DNA from 2 places in the Sporosarcina saromensis genome. Region 1 is predicted to be linked to the other one. Evidence: predicted binding sites of a transcription regulator. Region 1 holds the regulator's gene; the other holds the start of a gene.
What was found. The regulator NrdR, encoded in region 1, represses ribonucleotide reductase genes. The targets are predictions, from matches to a motif close to AACACNATATATNGTGTT.
Positions count from the first base shown of each region.

Region 2: the regulator NrdR is predicted to act here: its motif matches at 1,764-1,781, upstream of ACVHUV_RS14155 (vitamin B12-dependent ribonucleotide reductase).

Region 1 covers NZ_CM142738.1:3,120,522-3,123,951, reverse strand. Annotated here, with positions in the region: gene coaE (dephospho-CoA kinase) at 1-419, shown strand, start outside; gene ACVHUV_RS16005 (glyceraldehyde-3-phosphate dehydrogenase) at 546-1,568, shown strand; gene nrdR (transcriptional regulator NrdR) at 1,768-2,232, shown strand; gene ACVHUV_RS15995 (replication initiation and membrane attachment family protein) at 2,267-2,674, shown strand; gene ACVHUV_RS15990 (replication initiation and membrane attachment family protein) at 2,623-3,430, shown strand, end outside.
Region 2 covers NZ_CM142738.1:2,790,483-2,793,912, forward strand. Annotated here, with positions in the region: gene ACVHUV_RS14155 (vitamin B12-dependent ribonucleotide reductase) at 1-1,735, opposite strand, end outside; gene lipM (octanoyltransferase LipM) at 1,904-2,740, opposite strand; gene ACVHUV_RS14165 (rhodanese-like domain-containing protein) at 2,848-3,228, shown strand; gene gcvPB (aminomethyl-transferring glycine dehydrogenase subunit GcvPB) at 3,366-3,430, opposite strand, start outside.

The sequences.
Region 1 (3,430 bases):
ACGGCTCATTGGATAGGGAACGACTGGGGCATCGAATATTTACGAACGAAGAAGAACGTAAGAAGTTAAATGCAATTATGCATCCTGCTGTACGGAAAGAAATGCTTCGTCAAAAAGATGAGTGGTTGCTGAATGGTGCACGGACAGTCATTATGGATATCCCCCTTTTGTTTGAGAGTAAGTTGCAATCTTTCGTGGAAAAAGTGCTTGTTGTGTCAGTTTCGCCTTCTATCCAACGTGCACGTTTAATGGAACGTAACCACTTAACAGAAGAAGAGGCGGATGCTAGGATTCGCTCACAAATGCCGATAGCAGAAAAAGAAGAGCTTGCAGATGCTGTAATTTTCAATAACGGTACGAGAGAAGAGACTGAAGTGCAATTGACTTCTATATTGCAACAATGGGGTGCACTGGCGTAAAAGTATTCTCTGAAAAGTGGAACATTGTTATTTTGTTCACAAACTCTTTGCTCCTACTTAAATTATGCTATACTAATTAACGGATAAACGATAAAAAGTATAACATTATGCAGGAGGATTTATTTCATGACTACTTCTATAGCGATTAATGGGTTTGGGCGCATCGGACGCATGGTTTTCCGCCAAATTATTATGGAGGACGATGTGAAAGTAGTAGCAGTGAACGCATCGTATCCGGCTGAAACGTTAGCACATTTGATTAAGTATGACACAAATCATGGAGTGTTTGATGGTGAGGTCGTTGTAGAGGAAAATGCTCTTGTAGTAAATGGAAAGCGTGTAGAATTAATAGCTGAGCGTGATCCATTGAAATTACCATGGAAACAACTTGGTGTGGACATTGTAATAGAAGCGACAGGCGTATTCAATGCCCGTGAAAAAGCCGCTCTTCATCTTGAAGCGGGGGCACAAAAAGTGATTTTGACTGCACCTGGTAAAAACGAAGACGTAACAATTGTTTTAGGTGTAAACGATGAAAAATTAGACATTGAAAAGCATGATGTCATTTCAAATGCTAGCTGTACAACAAACTGTCTTGCTCCTGTTGCAAAAGTGTTGAACGATACTTTTGGAATTGAGAACGGCTTGATGACGACTGTTCATGCGTATACGAATGATCAAAAGAACTTGGATAATCCACATAAGGATCTTCGTCGTGCTCGTGCTTGTGCACAATCAATCATACCGACTTCGACTGGAGCGGCTAAGGCATTGTCACTTGTATTACCAGAGCTTGAAGGGAAAATTCATGGTATGGCTTTACGTGTACCAACTCCGAATGTCTCTCTCGTCGACCTCGTAGTGGATGTGAAAAAGGATGTTACAGTCGAAGAAGTAAATGAAGCATTTATCAAAGCTGCAAATGGTGCGTTATCAGGCATTCTTCGTTTCACAACTGAGCCACTTGTTTCCATCGACTTTAATACAACGAAAGAATCTGCAACAATTGATGGTCTTTCGACAATTGTCATGGGTGATCGCAAAGTAAAAGTGCTTGCTTGGTACGATAACGAGTGGGGTTATTCTGCACGTGTTGTAGAATTGACGAAGAAAGTTGCAAATGCATTGAATGAGAAATTGAAAGCGTAAGGTCAATAATTCATAGAGGTTGTCGCTTCGTTAAGAATGGGAATCAGGCGTTGAACAATGCCTGGTGGCTGTTCTTGACAGTAAGCAGACAACCTCTTTTTCGTCGTGATTCCCTAAATCTTTCTTACATCCTTTTCGATTTTTCCCTTGAACATCTGTTATAATCAAAGGACTATACGGAAATACGGAGGAAGCTAAAATGATATGTCCAGCTTGTCATTACAATGGCACCCGAGTCATCGATTCCAGACCAGCTGAAGAGAATCGATCTATTCGGCGACGAAGAGAATGTGAGAAATGCGCATTTCGTTTTACGACTTTTGAAAAGGTCGAAGAAATGCCGCTCATTGTCGTCAAAAAAGACGGTACACGGGAAGAATTCAGCAACGAGAAATTATTACGAGGATTGATAAGGGCTTGTGAAAAGAGACCGGTTGATCTGGAAGCTCTTAAAAACATTGTTTATCATATTGAAAAAGAGTTAAGAAGTTCAGGGACAGTGGAGATTCGCTCAGAAAACGTAGGGGAAATGGTGATGGAAAAATTGGCGGATGTCGATGAAGTGGCCTATGTCCGTTTTGCATCTGTCTATCGTCAATACAAAGACATTACGGTTTTCATTGAAGAACTCCAAAATTTACAAACGAAAAAAGAGAGAAATTAAGCTTTGAAGCCTGAAAGAGAGGAGTTCCGACAATATGCTATATCAAGAATTACAACCGATTGACACTTATAAAATCATGATGGCGCATCCATTTTCGGATTATGATCGACAACTCCTCACTTTGTTTTACCAACCACTTATCGGACCGCAATCGATGAGTCTGTTTTTGTCGTTATGGGCGGATGCAGAGCGAAATCTTGAAAGTGAATACAATCACTACCACCTCATGAACTTACTAACTATGCCACTTGGTCAAGTTTTTGAAGCTAGAATCTCTCTTGAAGCGATTGGCCTATTGCGGACATTTTGTAAGGAAGAGAGTGAAGACCGCTCGTTCATCTATGAACTTTTGCCGCCGATGGATGCGAAATCTTTCTTTGAAGATCCTTATTGTCCACATTTTTATTCAGTAAGATTGGTGAAAATGCGTACCGTGGATTAAAAGCTCGGTTTACCCTCTCTGATCAAAAAATGGATGGCTATAATGAAGTTTCGCGTACATTTCTCGACGTGTACAAGCCGATCCGTTCAAGTGGATCGGAAATTGAACAGGAACCAACGAAACTATCAGGGAAATCGGTGTCAGAAGGCTTACCATTTGCCAACTTTGATTTTGATTTCCAACTTCTTCGGGCAGGGTTATCAGAACAAATGGTACCTCAATCTGCTCTTGCTTCCGTTTCAAAAGAATTTATTGGGAAACTGGCATTTCTTTATTCATTAACGCCAATGGATATGCAAAAAGTAATTATGATGGCGTTGGATGAAGATTTGAATCTACCAGAAGAACGCTTACGAAAAGCTGCTACAGATTTCTACAAGCTGAATATTTCTCGTAATGCCCCTAAACTTGAAAAAGTTTTTCATAAGGAAGCACCTCCTCTTAAAAAAGAACCTGTCACTCGTGAAGATGAACTTTTACAGTACATGGAAACGGTCTCGCCGCGAGAAATGTTAAGGGATTATACAGGGAAAGAACCACTTCCTGTCGATGTGCAGCTTGCTGAACGTTTAGTAACGGTACACGGTTTCACAGTTGGCGTTGTCAATGTCCTGTTACATTATGTCATTATCCGAAATGACGGGAAAATAACGAAAAACTATGCAGAACGGATTGCGTCTCACTGGGCTAATAAAAAAATTACAACTGCAAAGCAAGCAATGGACATGTCTAGAAAAGAGCACGACCAGTATATGC
Region 2 (3,430 bases), 330 kb from region 1:
CTTGTTCAACGAGTTCGTTCCCTTCCGGTGAACCGTACTCTTTTTCACAATAAATCAGCAGGTCGGCTAAGCCCATTACACCTAGTCCTACACGTCGTTCACCAAGTGCTTGCTTTTTATTCTCTTCAAGGAAATAAGGGGTTGCATCAATTACGTTATCTTGCATACGCACACCGACGCTTACGGTTTCTTTCAATTTCTCAAAGTCTACAGTCTTCGCTTCTTTATCCGCAAACTCTGCTAGATTCACTGCTGCAAGGTTACAAACGGAATAGGGTGCTAACGGCTGCTCACCGCATGGATTCGTTGCAACAACTTGTTGCCCGTATGCTTTTGCATTCGTTTCCTTGTTCGCATTATCAATAAAGAAGATACCCGGTTCCGCTGAATACGTAGCACAGATATTGATGAGATCCCATAATGCTCTTGCTTTAATTGTACGGTAGACACGCACTTCATGTCCTAAACGCTCCCACTCACGGACGTCTCCAACTTTGTGCCATTGTTCGTTATAGACATTCATTTGTTCTGCTGTATACTTTTCAACTGCTGGAAAACGAAGCTCATACGCCTCGTCGTTTTCTACAGCTTTCATGAAATCGTCCGTTAACGTTACGGAAATGTTTGCACCCGTCAAGAATTCAGGGTTGTGGACAGAATACGTACCGCCATCTTTTAACTTCATTTCTGCATCACGGATAATTGCTTCATTGAAACCACCCATGCCAGGAATTGTTCGGTAGTTCAGAATCCCTTGATACATCGCTTCCTCTTGTGGAGTTAGAGGTGTGAATTTCAATTTTTCATTCGCTAGCTTTTTAATCAATTCCTCTTCTGTGTTTTCCAAAAGAAAACGGAGAATTCTCGGGTTCTGCATTTTCGAAATGATAAATTCACAAATATCCGGATGCCAGTTCGCAAGCATGATCATCTGTGCACCGCGGCGGCTTCCGCCTTGTTCCACTAGATGCGTCAATTTTGCAATGTCATCTAGCCAAGAAACAGATCCAGAAGACTTCCCGTTCACACCTCTTGCCAGCGTGTTGCGGGGACGTAGTGTTGAGCCGTTTGTACCGACTCCACCGCCACGACTCATAATTTCCATCACTTGTTTACGATGATCTGAAATACCTTCACGCGAATCCGCTACGAACGGCATCACGTAACAGTTAAAGAATGTCACTTCCGTTTCAGAACCAGCCCCATATAGAACACGACCTGCCGGGATGAAGTTCAAGCGTGCCAGTTGATCGTAGAACAGTTCAAAGGATTGTTGACGCTTGTCCTCCGTCGATTCAACGGAAGCTAGACCTGTTGCATTTCTTTTAGCGATTTGCTCGTAAAACACTTCCAACGGTTTCTCAATGACATCTAGCGGTCGAGTGATAACTCCGTTTTCTTGCTCATCCACATTGTCGATAGACGTTCGGTATTCAGGTTCAATCCAGATAGAAGCAGTGCCTTTTTCCATGTCAATGGATTTGATAAAACCTAGTCCTCGTGCAGGAAATTTCGGATCCTCTTTCACTGTCAGAACGACAAAGTCACCCGCTTTTAAAGTCTTTTTCTCTGTGTCCTTGAAAGAGTAGCGATCAATCATGACGAGACGAGATACACCACTATGTACAATCTTCATGTCATCCGTGATTGGATGTACCTGTGGAAACACCGCAATATCCTCATTTAATTGCGCAATGTCCAACACAGGATTTTGTCCACTTGAAACTACAACCATCTTACATTCTCCTTCACGGAATATATTACACACCACATCTAGTGTGTTAACTAGTAAATAATCTACTACATATTGACACCCGCTTCAACTTGTAGCATTTTACATATTTTAACGAATCGCATACCTACTCGATTTCATTCATGAAAAATAGAACAAAAGATATAGGGTTCACTTACGGTATGTCCATTCATCGTTTGCGTACTTCTTTTTCTCTATTTCATGCACAAACTGCTTTTGTTCAATCGACAGCTCAAATGGTTGTAATTGTATAGATAGCGCTTTTTCAAATCCTTTCGAAAACGCATCAATACAAGCATCAATAGAGATTTCTTTATCTGTCAATCGATCGATGGCAACCGCTTTGTTCGGAAGGCTTTCAAGCATACGTTTACGCGATTCCTCGCTATCGAATTTAAACAATGACACTAACTTTTCCTCGTCTAAACTAAGTAAAATAGCGCCATGTTGCAAAATCACACCTTTTTGACGTGTTTGAGCACTTCCAGCCACCTTTTTCCCTTCGACGACTAATTCATACCAGCTCGGTGCATCAAAACAAACTGCACTTTTCGGACGCTTTAAATCATCACTTTGTTTCTTTGTTTCAGGAACGGAAAATTCAGCGTTCAAGCCTAAGTTCCGGAATCCTTCCAGTAAACCTCCTGAGATCACCCGATAGGCTTCAGTTACAGTCTCAGGCATGTTAGGATACTCTTCCGTCACAATGACACTATAAGTAAGTTCGTGTTCATGCAATACACCCCGTCCACCTGTCGGCCGACGTACAAACCCTAATTGATGTGCCTCTACGGCCGCCATATCAATTTCCTTTTCAACACGTTGAAAATAACCGATCGATAATGTTGCAGGCTCCCACTCATAAAACCGTAGAACCGGTCCGATTTCGCCTTGGCTATGCCACTCCATTAACGCTTCATCAAGCGCCATATTGTAAGACGGTGAACACTTTCCTGAATTGATGAAATGCCATACTGTTTTTGACATAACGTTTCCCCCTATTAACTGCAATGCATTTCATTTTATCATTCTCATTGAACATGTGCTACTCATTCTTTATAATGAATGTATAGATAGAAAGGGGAAAATTGATTGTGAGCAGCTTATATATTCTTATTGCACTTCTCGTTGCCATCGTAGTGTATTTCGTTATTACGATGTTGCGTGTGCGTAAATCAGTTACAAATTTAACACAAGAACAATTCATTGAAGGGTATCGCAAAGCACAACTAATCGATGTGCGCGAACCAAAAGAATTCGAATCGGGGCATATTTTAGGAGCACGCAATATTCCGTATTCACAATTCAGACAACGTTTTAAAGAGATTCGTCCAGACAAACCTGTCTATCTATACGATCAAAACGGCGGTAAAAGTTCTCGTGCTGCAATGTTTTTAAAGAAAAAAGATTATGCACACTTGTACCAATTGCAAGGTGGATTCCGTACGTGGACTGGTAAAGTTAAAAGCAAGTAAGCATCTCTAATCACGAAGTAAAAAAAAGTTCTTCCAATTAGGAGGAACTTTTTTACTATTTTATGCTTAGAAACAAAATCGGAACGAACAGCTAAAAGGAGATCCGTGAAGAGGGATCTCCTTTTGCAATTCATTTATTAAACATTCACAAGCTCTTGTTCTTTCGTATATCGTAATACTGGTTGACGCGCCGCCTTTGTTT